Regions from separate parts of the Streptomyces sp. NBC_00012 genome, predicted to be linked through region 2. Evidence: riboswitches for the same ligand, from Rfam matches in the RefSeq annotation. Region 2 holds a riboswitch; each other region holds the start of a gene.
What was found. A riboswitch is a leader RNA that binds a small molecule or an ion and turns the genes downstream of it on or off. The one in region 2 is predicted to bind thiamine pyrophosphate.

Region 1 (4,549 bases), 1.9 Mb from region 2:
CGTCAGCACGGCGGCCGTCGGCAGCGCGAGCAGCTGCGCGGTCTGCCGGTAGATCTCGACTTCGAGGGTGGCGTAACCGGGGCCGCCGAGGATCTGCACCACCCCGAAGGAGGTGAAGGTGAAGAGGAAGACCATCAGCGCGGCGGCGGCCACGGCGGGTGCCAGAGCGGGCAGGGTGACCCGCCGCCAGGCGGCGAACCGTCCCGCGCCGAGCACCCTGGCGGCCTCCTCCTGCCGGGGGTCGAGCTGGGACCACAGCCCGCCGACGGTCCGCACGACCACCGCGTAGTTGAAGAAGACATGCGCGAGCAGGATCGCCCAGACGGTGGTGTCGAGCCGTATTCCCCAGAGTTCGTCGAGGAATCCGCCGCGTCCCAGCAGCGCCAGGAAGGCCGTCCCGACGACCACGGTCGGCAGGACGAACGGCACCGTGACGACCGCCCGCAGCAGTTGTTTGCCGGGAAAGTCGAAGCGGGCGAAGACATAGGCGCCGGGCAGCGCGATCAGCAGGGTCAGCGCGGTCGAGGCGAGCGCCTGCCAGGTGGTGAACCAGAGCACGTCGCGGATGTCCGGCCGGGTCAGCACCTCGCCGATCCGGCCGAACTGCCAGACGCCGTCGACCTTCAGTCCCCGGCCGACGATCGCCACGACCGGGTAGGCGAAGAACAGCGCGAAGAACGCGACGGGTACGGCCATCAGGCCGAGCCGCACCGCGTTCCCACGCCGGGCCTTCGCGCGAGCGGCATCCGTGTGCGCGGACCGCGGGCGGGGAGTCTTCCCGCCCGCGTCCGTTCCGCGTACGGGACTCTTCGTTACTTCACTACGAGCGAGGACCACGACTGGACCCACTGCTCACGGTTCTTGGCGATCCGGTCCGGGGCCACGGTCGTCGGCCTGTCCACCGTCGCACCGAACTTCGTGAAGAGCTCCGGCAGCGCCGCGTCCTTGGCGACCGGGTTGACGAACATGTTGAGCGGCATGTCCTCCTGGAACTTCTTGCTGATCAGGAAGTCCAGCAGGGCCTTGCCGCCCGCCTCGTTCTTCGCACCGTCCAGCAGGCCGGCGAACTCGATCTGACGGAAGCAGGTCCCGGTGGCGACACCGGTCGGGGCCGTCGCCGGCTGCGGCTTCGCGTACAGCACCTCGACGGGCGGGCTGGAGGCGTACGAGACGACGAGCGGCCGGTCCGCCTTGGCCTTCTTTCCGCCCGCGGAGCCGGAGAACTCCTCGTTGTACGCCTGCTCCCAGCCGTCGACGACCTTGACGCCGTTGCGCTCCAGCTTCTTCCAGTAGTCCTGGTAGCCCTTCTCGCCGTACGTGGCGACGGTACCGAGGAGGAAACCGAGGCCGGGCGAGGAGGTGCCGGCGTTCTCGGTGACGAGCAAGTCCTTGTACGCGGGCTTCGCCAGGTCGTCGAAGGACTGCGGCGGCGCGAGCTTCTTGTCGGCGAAGTACTTCTTGTCGTAGTTGACGCAGATGTCGCCGGTGTCGATCGGGGTGACCCGGTGCTTGTCGGCGTCGAGCCGGGTGTCTGCCGCGACCCGGTCGATGCCCTTCGCCTCGTACGGCGTGAAGAGCCCGCTGTCGAGGGCGCGGGAGAGCAGCGTGTTGTCGACGCCGAAGAAGACGTCGCCGCGCGGGGAGCCCTTGGTCAGGATCTCCTGGTTGAGCGCGACACCCGCGTCGCCGCTCTTCAGCACCTTGACGGTGTATCCGGTCTCCTCGGTGAACTCCTTCAGCACGTCCTTGGACGCGTTGAAGGAGTCGTGGCTGACGAGGGTCACGGTCTTGGAGCCCGAGCCCTTCGTACCGCCGGAAGCGGAGGCCGAGTCGTCGGAACTCCCGCACCCGGCGAGTGCGGTGACGCCGAGCGCGGCGGCGACGGCCGAAGCCGCGAGCTGCCTGGTCCTGCGCGTGGTGGTCATTATGGATTCCTCCTGGGTTTTGGCCAGGAAGAGACGCGGCCCCGCCCGCGGGAAGCGGGCAGGGCGCAACAGCATGAGTTGATGACCGAACTTCCTACCCGGAATGACCCGGGCGAGGTTCAGAGGGTCTGCGGCCGACCTGTCCTCGGTGCCGCACTCTCAGCGCTGTGGCGCTCCCCTGTCGGAATATGAAGTTGATTTCGGGCCCAGATTACACGGGCCGTATCGGCCTCAGCGCTCGGCTGCCGCCAACTGACCGCAGGCCCCGTCGATCTCCTGGCCGCGGGTGTCCCGCACGGTGACCGGCACCCCGTGGGCGGCGATCGCCTCGACGAACGCCTTCTCGTCCTCGGGCCGCGAGGCGGTCCACTTCGAACCGGGCGTGGGGTTCAGCGGGATCAGGTTGACGTGCACCCGCTTGCCCTTGAGGAGCCGGCCGAGCCGGTCACCGCGCCACGCCTGGTCATTGATGTCGCGGATCAGTGCGTACTCGATGGAGATGCGGCGGCCGGACTTCTCCGCGTACTCCCACGCGGCGTCCAGCACCTCGCCGACCTTCCAGCGCGTGTTCACGGGAACGAGCGTGTCGCGCAGCTCGTCGTCCGGTGCGTGCAGCGAGACAGCGAGACGGCACTTGAAGCCCTCGTCGGCGAAGCGGAGCATCGCGGGCACCAGGCCCACGGTGGAGACGGTGATCCCGCGCTGCGAGAGCCCCAGCCCGTCCGGCTCCGGGTCGGTGAGCCGGCGGATCGCGCCGACCACCCGGTTGTAGTTGGCGAGCGGCTCGCCCATGCCCATGAAGACGATGTTGGAGAGCCGCGCCGGGCCGCCGGGGACCTCACCGTCACGCAGCGCCCGCATCCCGTCCACGATCTGGTGAACGATCTCGGCGGTCGACAGATTGCGGTCGAGACCGGCCTGTCCCGTGGCGCAGAACGGGCAGTTCATCCCGCATCCGGCCTGCGAGGAGATGCACATCGTCACCCGCTCCGGGTAGCGCATCAGGACGGACTCGACGAGCGTCCCGTCGTGCAGCTTCCACAGCGTCTTGCGGGTGGTGTCGTCGTCGCAGCTGATGTGACGGAGCACCGACATCAGGTCGGGGAACATCGCCTCGGCGAGCTTGTCCCGCGACGCGGCCGGGATGTTGGTCCACTCCGCCGGGTCGTGCGCGTACCGCGCGAAGTAGTGCTGCGAGAGCTGCTGGGCGCGGAACGGCTTCTCGCCGATCGCGGCGACGGCTTCCTTGCGCTCGGCGGGCGTGAGGTCTGCGAGATGCCGCGGCGGCTTCTTGGCTCCGCGGGGCGCGACGAAAGTGAGTTCTCCGGGCTTAGGCATGGTTCATCCAGTGTCGCAGACAGAACAGCGAGGGCCCGCCGTCCTGTGGACAGCGGGCCCTCACTCATAAAACCGCAGCTCAGGAGCCTGCTCTCAGTTGGAGCCGACGAACAGCACCAGCAGAAGCCAGACCACCGGGGCGGTCGGCAGCAGCGAGTCCAGCCGGTCCATGATGCCGCCGTGCCCCGGCAGCAGCGTGCCCATGTCCTTGATCCCGAGATCCCGCTTGATCATGGACTCGCCCAGGTCACCAAGGGTGGCGCTGGCCGCGACCGCGAGCCCGAGCAGGAGCCCCTGCCACCAGGAACCGCCGTCGATCAGGAACTGCATGCACAGCGCACCGGCGACCATCGCGAAGGCCACGGCGCCGAACAGACCCTCCCGGGTCTTTCCGGGGCTGATGCGCGGCGCCAGCTTGTGCTTCCCGAAGCGCCAGCCGACGGCGTACGCGCCCGTGTCGCTGACCACGGTCAGCAGCAGGAAGGTGAGTACCCGCTGCGGCCCGTCGTCGGCGGTCAGGAGCATGGCGACGAACGTGGCGAGGAACGGTACGTAGAACGCCGCGAACACACCGGCAGTGACGTCCTTGAGGTAGTCCTCGGGCGGTTCGGTCATCCGCCAGACGAGCACCGCAAGCGCGGTCAGCGCCATCGCCACCCAGGCGCCTTCGGCGCCCTGCGCGTACCCGGCCACCACCATCGCCGCGCCGCCCACCGCCAGCGGGACGAGCGGCGCCTTGATGCCCTTGCGCTCCTGGAGCCGCGAGGTGAGCTCCCAGAGACCCACGACGACGGCGACCACGATCACACCGACGAAGACGGCCTTCACGATGAACAGCGAGGCGACGATGACGGCGCCGAGCCCCACACCGACCCCTATGGCGGCTCGCAGATCACGGCCCGCACGCTTCTTCTGCGGGGGTGGCGACGCGGTGGACATGGACTCCTGCAGCTTCTCGTCACGGAACAGGGGGCCGCCGCTCAGGCGTCCGGCCCCCTGGTCCCGGTCATCACGGTCGTCAGCGTCTCTACCTGCGTCGGGAACGTCCGGCACGATGGGCATGGGCCGAGTCTGCTGGGCGCCATGCACATCGTATGCAGGACCCGCCGGGGCGGCCTGCATCTCGGGCGCACCCCAGTGGCCGGCTCCCTGCGGGGCGCCCCAGGAAGAGTCGTTCATCAGACTTCGAGCAGCTCGGCTTCCTTGTGCTTGAGCAGCTCGTCGACCTGAGCGACGTACTTCGCGGTGGTGTCGTCGAGCTCCTTCTCGGCGCGGCGCACCTCGTC
Region 2 (4,549 bases):
AGCAGAACTTCGGGCCGCACATCGAGCAGAAGTGCGCCGTCTTCGCGGGCTCGGCGGGCAGCGTCTCGTCGTGGAACTCCCGTGCGGTGTCCGGGTCGAGGGCCAGGTTGAACTGGTCCTCCCAGCGGAACTCGAACCGGGCGTCGGAGAGCGCGTCGTCCCAGTCCTGCGCCCCCGGGTGCCCCTTGGCGAGATCGGCCGCGTGCGCCGCGATCTTGTAGGTGATGACGCCGGTCTTCACATCGTCCCGGTTGGGCAGGCCGAGGTGCTCCTTCGGCGTGACGTAGCACAGCATCGCCGTCCCCCACCACGCGATCATCGCCGCGCCGATGCCCGAGGTGATGTGGTCGTACGCCGGCGCGACATCGGTGGTCAGCGGGCCGAGCGTGTAGAACGGCGCCTCCTCGCAGATCTCCTGCTGGAGGTCGATGTTCTCCTTGATCTTGTGCATCGGGACATGGCCCGGCCCCTCGATCATGGTCTGGACGCCGAACCGCTTGGCGACCGCGTTCAGCTCGCCGAGCGTGCGCAGTTCGGCGAACTGCGCCTCGTCATTGGCGTCGGCGATCGAGCCGGGCCGCAGCCCGTCGCCCAGCGAATACGTCACGTCGTAGGTCGCGAGGATCTCGCAGAGCTCCTCGAAGTGCTCGTACAGGAACGACTCCTTGTGGTGCGCGAGGCACCACGCCGCCATGATCGAGCCGCCGCGCGAGACGATGCCGGTCTTGCGGCGGGCGGTCAGCGGCACGTACGGCAGGCGCACGCCGGCGTGGACCGTCATGTAGTCGACGCCCTGCTCGGCCTGCTCGATGACGGTGTCCTTGTAGATCTCCCAGGTCAGTTCCTCCGCCCGGCCGTCGACCTTTTCGAGCGCCTGGTAGAGCGGGACAGTTCCGATCGGAACGGGTGAATTACGCAGAACCCACTCACGGGTGGTGTGAATGTTGCGGCCGGTGGACAGATCCATGACGGTATCGGCGCCCCAGCGCGTCGCCCACGTCATCTTTTCCACCTCCTCCTCGATGGAGGAAGTCACCGCGGAGTTGCCGATGTTGGCATTGACCTTCACCAGGAACCGCTTGCCGATGATCATCGGTTCGATCTCGGGGTGGTTGACGTTGGCCGGCAGCACGGCCCGGCCGGCCGCGATCTCCTCACGCACCACCTCGGGCTCGACGTTCTCCCGGATCGCCACGTACTCCATCTCCGGGGTGATCCCGCCCCGGCGGGCGTACGCGAGCTGGGTCACCGGCTGTCCGTCCCGGCTGCGGCGCGGCAGCCGCGGGCGGCCGGGGAATACCGCGTCGAGGTTGCGCAGTCCTTCCCCAGGCTCTCGGCTTTGCTCGAGCAGGGGAGACCCCATTCGCGGCGAGGTGTGCTTGAGCCCGTCGTCCTCGGGGCGGCCGGGGCGGCCCGGGTACTCCTCGGTGTCGCCGCGGGCGATGATCCAGTTCTCTCGCAGCGGTGCGAGCCCGCGGCGGACATCGGTCTCGACGGTGGGATCGGTGTATGGACCCGACGTGTCGTACAACGTCACGTCCTTGCCGTTGGTGAGGTGCACCTGACGGACCGGCACCCGGAGGTCCGGGCGCGAGCCCTGGACGTATCCCTTGTGCCAGCCGATGGACTTCCCGGCCTCGTCGCTCTGGTTCGAGGCAGGCGTGCGTGCGTCCGATGTGGTCATGAGACCTACTCCCTACGCCGGCATTACCCGGTAACAGGTTCGGCGGTCGGCGCAGCCTGTCCCGTACGGACGTACGGAGATCAGCGCCCTCTCAGCCCGGTGCTCCGAGCTCCCGCGTGTGCAAAGGTCCCTCCACGCTAGCGCCCCGTCCGGCCTGATGAACAGTGGGCCCGTCTCTTCTTGCGATGATCGGCCGGTGACTTCCCCCCATATCGACCTCGAAACGCCGAGCCGGCAGCACGGTCACTCGCACAACCATGGCCCTGCCGCGCCCGTATCCAAGCATCTGCGCAAGGTCATCGCGGCCGTACTGATCCCGTTCGCCACCGCCGTTCTCGTGGGTCTGGTGGCTCTCTGGCCGGGCGGTGCGCCGGCGCACGAACGGACCGGCGTCGGATTCGACCGGCAGACCCAGCAGGGAAGGGTGGTGAATGTCGACAAGGTGGACTGCAAGGACGTGAACGCGGCGCAGATGCCGATCGGCGAGGACACCACGCCCTCGGCGGGGAACGGGCAAGGGAGGTGCGGGAAGGCGAAGATCGAAGTGACGACCGGTCACGACAAGGGCCGGACCTTCATCGAGATCGTCCAGCCCGACGCACCGCGTCAGCTGCGCGACGGTCAGCGCGTGGTCGTGGCGTACGCCCCCGACGCACCCCGGGATCTGCAGTACTCGGTGACGGATGTGAACCGGAAGTTCCCGATGACCCTGCTGGCCGGGATCTTCGCCCTGGTCGTGGTCGCGGTGGGCCGCATGCGTGGGGTGATGGCACTGGTCGCGCTCGCCGTCTCGTTCGCCGTGCTGACCCTGTTCATCCTCCCGGCCATACTCCAGGGATCGAATCCGCTGCTCGTCGCGGTGGTCGGGGCCAGTGCGATCATGCTGATCGCGCTCTACATGTGCCACGGCCTGACCGCCCGCACCTCGGTCGCGGTGATCGGCACGTTGATTTCGCTGCTGCTGATCGGACTGCTCGGATCGCTCTTCATCGGCTGGGCGAGCCTGACCGGCAACACCGACGACAACACAGGCCTCATCCATGGTCTGTACCCGCACATCGACATGAGCGGTCTGCTTCTGGCCGGTGTCATCATCGGTTCGCTCGGGGTCCTCGACGATGTGACCGTGACCCAGACTTCGGCGGTCTGGGAACTCCACCAGGCGAACCCGACGTTGGGCGTGCGGGGGCTTTACCGGGCAGGGATCAGGATCGGGCGCGACCACATCGCCTCGGTCGTCAATACTCTGGTGCTCGCCTACGCGGGCGCCGCGCTGCCGTTGCTGCTCCTGTTCTCCATCGCGCAGAGCAGCGTGGGGACGGTGGCCAACAGCGAGCTGGTGGCAGAGGAGATCGTACGGACGCTGGTCGGCTCGATCGGACTTGTCGCCTCGGTGCCGGTGACGACGGTGCTCGCCGCGTTGGTCGTCTCCGCGGACCGCACAGGGCTCGGCGCGGAAGCCGGAGCTTCGGCACCCGTACGGACCGGGAAGCGCCGTCGCCGCAGGGCGAGGCCTTGAGCATCTCCGCGGGTGAGTAATTCACCCATTCGGCAGGCGCCGTGTTCGACCGGTGGGCCGGTCGGCGGCGCCGTTCTGCTCAGCCGGCGTTCTGTTCCTCGGCGAGAATGCGGCCCAGGGCGTCTTCCAGATTGCCCTCGAAGTCACCCAGCGTGCGCTCCTGCCCAAGTGGCACGAGCTTGTCGGTCCGGTCGAGAAACGCCACAAGCGGTGCCGTACCGGCCCTGAAGAGAGCCCGGTCCTCGCCGACCTGGAGCCGGATATGTACGTCGGACAGCCCCTCGGGCTCAGTGGGACCGATGTGCACATCGCCGTCACCACTGGGACTGTTGAGGCCGTCGAGCAGCAGCTCACGGCCGAATGCCCAGGTGACGGGGGCGTCACCGGGCAGATGGAAGGTCATCCGGATCGCATACGGATCGCAGACCTCGTACCGGAGCTCCACCGGGATCCGGAAAGAGAGCTCCTCGGAAACGAGGAAGCTCATCATGACCTCAGCTTGAACCGACTCGCGCATCGTTCAACCCCGCAGTAGATGAATCTGGCCAGGAATGATCCCCCGTGGCCCTATTGACGCCATCGTGGTGCACGCGATAGCAGATCACAAGGAGTGATTTTTCAGATACTGATAGAGAACACGAACGAACGCAAGAGGTTGGCCACTTCGCCACGTAGTTGTTCGACTGCGGGGAGCAACCGACTTTCCTGGTCCAGGGGTACAGAAATCGCCATCGCGGCAGCGGTGAATCCGGCCGTGATCGGGATGGCCGCGCAGACCGTTCCCAGGGCGTACTCCTGTCGCTCGATGACAGGTTCCGTCCGCTCCAGCGAACGCAGCCGCTGGAGGAGCGTGGCGCGGTCCTTCACCGAGTAGCGGGTCAGCGGACGCACGGGGTGACGGTCGAGGTGGTCCTCGCGGGCCTTCTCGTCGAGCTGGCTCAGCAAGCACTGGCCGATCGCGTGGGCATGCCCGGTCTCCCGGAAGGAGGCCCATTCGTCGACGGCGGGGATGGCGGGGGTGTCGGCGACAGCGATGAGCTCGATCTCGCCCTCGCGGTAGACGGCGCAGTACACCGGTGCGCCGATGATGTCGCGCCAGCGGCCCAGCGACTCGGCCATCCCACTGCGGCGATTCCGCAACGCCCCTTCGCCGAGCAGGCGTTCGGCCGCTGTTCCGATGAGGAAGACGCCGTTCTCCCGGCGCAGATAACCCTCATGTGTCAGGGTGCGCAGCAGATGGTAGGCCGTGGGAAGAGGCAGGCCCGCTTCCCTGGCCAGTTGTTTCGCGGGCGCCCCGTCGCGATGGGCCACCACGGCTTCCAGCAGCCTCAGCGCTCGCTGAACCG
Region 3 (4,549 bases), 2.0 Mb from region 2:
GCCGGGCGTCGGACAGCAGCGCGCGAGGCGTGGACATGGTGCGGTTCCCCCTGGGAGAGCGTGGTGGAGCGGGCTGTCGCCCGGGCGGTGAGGGGCGCGGGCCGCGCGGTGTCGCGCGGCCCGCCCCCCTCACATACGGCCGGCCGTCAGACGGCGAGCGCCTGGGCGCGGCGCTTCACCTCCGTGCCGCGATTCTCGCTCAGTGCCTGGGCGGGGGTGCCCGGCAGGGTCGGGTCGGGGGTGAAGAGCCACTCGAGCATCTCTTCGTCGTTGTAGCCGTCGTCCCTCAGGAGCGTCAGGGTGCCGGAGAGGCCCTTGACCACCTTGTCGCCGTCGATGAAGGCGGCAGGCACCTGGAGCGTCCGGTTCTCACCACGCCGTACGGCGATCAGCTGGCCCTCCTTGACCAGCTGCCGCACGCGCGTCACCTCGACATCGAGCATTTCGGCGATGTCGGGCAGGTGCAGCCAGGCGGGGACGAGAGCATCGGTCTTTGCGTCAATCTCGGTCACGGGGACAAGCCTGCCATCCCGCACCGACAGTCGATACCCGGACTCGGCTCTTCAGGGCCTCGCGGAGCACGTCTGCGAGGCGGCGGTGACCCGGGCGACGGTGGCCTGCCGCGGGCCACCGTCGGCTACTGACGGATCGCCGACTTCAGCGGTACGGAGGGGTCGGCGGCCCGTACCGGATCGAGCCGCGCCCCCGCCTCGATGAGCTTGCGGCCCTGCGCCAGATCACGTGGCCGGCCGACGGCGAGCACCGCGACCAGGACGTCGTCGCGCAGCCAGCACACCGACCAGGCGGGTCCGGCCGGATCGCCGCGCCACAGCAGGGTGTCGGCGCTCCCGTGGTGGCCCGCGTACTGCACGAACCGGTCGAACTGCTCTGACCAGAAGTACGGCACCGGGTCGTACGTCACCGGCTCCGGGGCCTCGCCGGCCGCCGCCTGGACGATGTTGGCGGCGGCGGTGCGCGGGCCCTGGAGCGCGTTGTCCCAGTGGTGGACGAGCAGGCGTTCGCCGTAGCGGGCGGAGGGGAACGAGGCGCAGTCGCCGACCGCGTACACATCGGGCGCCGAGGTGCGCAGCGCCGCGTCGGCGGTCACCGATCCGTCGGGGCCGAGCGCGATGCCGGAGCCGGTCAGCCAGCCGGTGGCGGGCCGGGCGCCGATTCCGACGACCACCGCTCCGGCCGGGACGGTACGGCCGTCCGCGAGGATCACCCGGCCCGGCTCCACGCTCTCGACCCGGGCCCCGGTGAGGAGTTCGGCGCCGATCTCCGCGTACCAGGCGGCCATCGGGGCGGCGACCTCCGCGGGCATCGCGCCCGCCAGGGGCCGGTCGGCGGCCTCGACGACGGTGACGGCGCAGCCGGCGGCGCGGGCCGCGGTGGCGAACTCGGCGCCGATCCAGCCCGCACCGACGACCACGACGCCGTGCTGCTGGTCGAGGACCGGCCGCAACCGTGCCGCGTCGTCGAGGGTGCGCAGCAGATGGACGCCGGGAACGCCCTCGGTGCCGGGCAGGACGACCGGTTCGGCGCCGGTCGCGATCACCAGGCTGTCGTAGGGAACGGGCCCTGACGGGGTGTCCAGTTCGTGCGCGCCCGGCCGCACTCCGGTGACCTCACGACCCAGTTGCAGATCGATGTCCAGCGCCTCGAAATCGATGTCGAAGGCGGAGTCCTCGGCCTTGCCGAGCAGCACCGCCTTGGACAGCGGGGGCCGGTCGTAGGGCTGGTGCGGTTCGGCGCCGATCAGGGTGACGGGGCCGGTGAAGCCCAGTTCCCGCAGGGCCACCGCGGTCTGCACCCCGGCCATGCCCGCACCGACGACGACCACGCGGTGTCCTGCCCGCCGGTCCGGCTGCTCTGACTGCTGCTGATCGCTCACCCGTACACCATAAGCACCTGACTGATCGTCAGGAAAGGGCGAGTTCCTCGACCGTGCTCGTCCCGCTGCCCTCCTGCGACTCCCACGCCCACCGCTCGTCCAGCCGGACCCGGCCGTCCGGGAGGTCGACGACGGTGGAGACGCAGTGGCCGCACGAGGTCGTCCCGTCCTGCTTCAGCTGGACGTACCGGAAGTCGAGGGTGTCGCCGTCCCTGGTACCGACGAGATGGCCGCGCACCACGTCGCCGCCCGCGTACTCGGCCCAGATCCGGCCGTCCTCCTCGTGGTACGTGAAGCGGGTACGGGTGCCGACCTGGCCGGGCGCCTGGTCGGCGACCGGGGCGAGGACGATTCCGTCGAGCGAACGGGCCACGGCGACCGCTCCTTCACTGGTCCGGTGGGACGGGGTCTAGGGTGGCCAACGTAAAACACTCGCGGGAGCCCGGACGCACCGGGCTGAGAGGGAGGCTGGGCGGCCTCCGACCGTACGAACCTGATCCGGGTCATGCCGGCGAAGGGAGGGGCTGGAGCCTATGCGTTCTTCTCGGAACGGAAACGGATCCGATGTCCTGGTCATCGGGGGCGGGATCATCGGCCTGGTGACGGCCTGGCGGGCCGCGCAGCGCGGACTGCGCACGGCGGTCGCCGACCCCGAACCGGGTGGCGGTGCCGCGCGGGTGGCGGCCGGCATGCTGGCCGCCGTCACCGAACTCCACTACGGCGAACAGCTGCTGCTGGCCCTCAACGTCGCCTCGGCGGCCCGCTATCCGGCCTTCGTGGCCGAGCTGGAGGCGGCGAGCGGGCAGGAGACCGGTTTCCGTGCCTGCGGCACCCTGGCCGTCGCGCTGGACTCCGACGACCGCGCCCATCTGCGGGAGCTGCACGCCCTCCAGCAGCGTTCGGGCCTCGAGTCGGAGTGGCTCACCGGCCGTGAGTGCCGCCGCCTGGAGCCGATGCTCGCGCCGGGCGTCCGGGGCGGCCTCCGGGTCGACGGCGACCACCAGATCGATCCCCGCCGACTGGCCGCCGCCCTGCTGACCGCCTGCGAGCGGGCCGGGGTGGTCTTCCACCGCGGCCGGGTGGAGCGCCTGAGCGTGGTGGGCGACCGGGCCGTCGGGGCGGTGCTCGCCGGGGGTACGGAGCTGACGGCCGACCAGGTCGTGCTCGCCGCGGGCAGCCTCAGCGGACGGCTGCCCGGGCTGCCGGACGAGGTGGTGCCGCCGGTCCGGCCGGTGAAGGGCCAGGTGGTACGGCTGACCGTGCCCGCCCGGTACGCGCCGTTCCTGAGCCGGACGGTCCGGGCCGTGGTCCGGGGCGGCCATCTCTATCTCGTACCGCGCGAGAACGGCGAACTGGTCGTCGGCGCCACCAGCGAGGAAATGGGCTGGGACACCACCGTCACCGCGGGTGGCGTCTACGAGCTGCTGCGGGACGCCCACGAACTGGTCCCCGGCATCACCGAACTGCCGCTCACCGAGACCCTGGCCGGTCTTCGCCCCGCCTCCCCCGACAACGCCCCGCTGCTCGGCCCCACCGCCCTGCCCGGCCTCCACCTCGCCACCGGCCACCACCGCAACGGGGTGCTGCTCACCCCCATCACCGGTGACGTCATGGCGGAGCTCCTCACCGGCGGCGAGCCGCCCGAGCAGGCCCGCCCCTTCACCCCGCACCGTTTCTCCTCCACCGCCGCCCCCGTACGTCAGGAGCAGCCCGCATGACCGAGCCCGCACCGTTCTCCGGGGCCACCGCCCTCTCCGTCTCCGTGAACGGCGAGGTCCGCAGCCTCGCCGGGGGCACCACCCTGGCGGCGCTCGTCGCCACGCTCACCACCGCGCACTCCGGTGTCGCGGCCGCCGTCAACGAGACCGTCGTACCGCGCGGCCGGTGGTCCGCCACCGCGCTCCTCGACGGTGACCGCGTCGAGGTCCTGACCGCGGTCCAGGGAGGCTGATCATGCCGGACGACCTCTTCGCCCTCGGCGACACCACGTTCGGCTCCCGGCTGATCATGGGGACGGGCGGGGCGGCCGGCCTCGACGTGCTGGAACGCTCCCTGACCGCCTCCGGCACCGAGCTGACCACCGTCGCGATGCGCCGCCTCGACCCGACCGTGCAGGGCTCGGTGCTCTCCGTCCTGGAGCGGCTCTCCATCCGCGTGCTGCCGAACACGGCCGGCTGCTTCACCGCGGGCGAGGCCGTGCTGACCGCCCGGCTGGCCCGCGAGGCGCTCGGCACCGACTGGATCAAGCTGGAGGTGGTGGCCGACGAGCGGACCCTGCTGCCGGATCCGGTCGAGCTGCTGGACGCCGCGGAGATCCTGGTGGACGACGGCTTCACCGTGCTGCCGTACACCAATGACGACCCGGTGCTGGCCCGCAGGCTCCAGGACGTGGGGTGCGCGGCGGTGATGCCGCTCGGCTCCCCCATCGGCTCCGGGCTCGGCATCCGCAATCCGCACAACTTCCGGCTGATCGTCGAGCAGGCCCGGGTTCCGGTGATCCTCGACGCGGGTGCCGGGACGGCCTCCGACGCGGCACTGGCGATGGAGCTGGGGTGCGCGGCGGTGATGCTGGCGTCCGCGGTGACCCGGGCCCAGGAGCCCGAACTGATGGCCGCGGCGATGCGCCATGCGGTGGAGGGCGGGCGGCTGGCGTAC

Region 1: another riboswitch for thiamine pyrophosphate. It lies ahead of OHA19_RS11500 (thiamine ABC transporter substrate binding subunit); the one in region 2 lies ahead of thiC (phosphomethylpyrimidine synthase ThiC).
Region 3: another riboswitch for thiamine pyrophosphate. It lies ahead of thiO (glycine oxidase ThiO); the one in region 2 lies ahead of thiC (phosphomethylpyrimidine synthase ThiC).

What each region holds. Positions count from the first base shown of each region.
Region 1 is NZ_CP108309.1:2,516,030-2,520,578, forward strand. It holds gene OHA19_RS11495 (ABC transporter permease) at 1-696, opposite strand, end outside; gene OHA19_RS11500 (thiamine ABC transporter substrate binding subunit) at 813-1,925, opposite strand; TPP riboswitch at 1,999-2,115, opposite strand; gene rlmN (23S rRNA (adenine(2503)-C(2))-methyltransferase RlmN) at 2,157-3,263, opposite strand; gene OHA19_RS11510 (phosphatidate cytidylyltransferase) at 3,357-4,442, opposite strand; gene frr (ribosome recycling factor) at 4,442-4,549, opposite strand, start outside.
Region 2 is NZ_CP108309.1:4,382,133-4,386,681, forward strand. It holds gene thiC (phosphomethylpyrimidine synthase ThiC) at 1-1,684, opposite strand, end outside; TPP riboswitch at 1,677-1,810, opposite strand; gene OHA19_RS20155 (YibE/F family protein) at 1,881-3,203, shown strand; gene OHA19_RS20160 (SsgA family sporulation/cell division regulator) at 3,283-3,720, opposite strand; gene OHA19_RS20165 (IclR family transcriptional regulator) at 3,822-4,549, opposite strand, start outside.
Region 3 is NZ_CP108309.1:6,404,878-6,409,426, reverse strand. It holds gene thiE (thiamine phosphate synthase) at 1-37, opposite strand, end outside; gene OHA19_RS29375 (Rv2175c family DNA-binding protein) at 147-512, opposite strand; gene OHA19_RS29370 (NAD(P)/FAD-dependent oxidoreductase) at 638-1,894, opposite strand; gene OHA19_RS29365 (hypothetical protein) at 1,923-2,267, opposite strand; TPP riboswitch at 2,319-2,431, shown strand; gene thiO (glycine oxidase ThiO) at 2,428-3,612, shown strand; gene thiS (sulfur carrier protein ThiS) at 3,609-3,845, shown strand; gene OHA19_RS29350 (thiazole synthase) at 3,848-4,549, shown strand, end outside.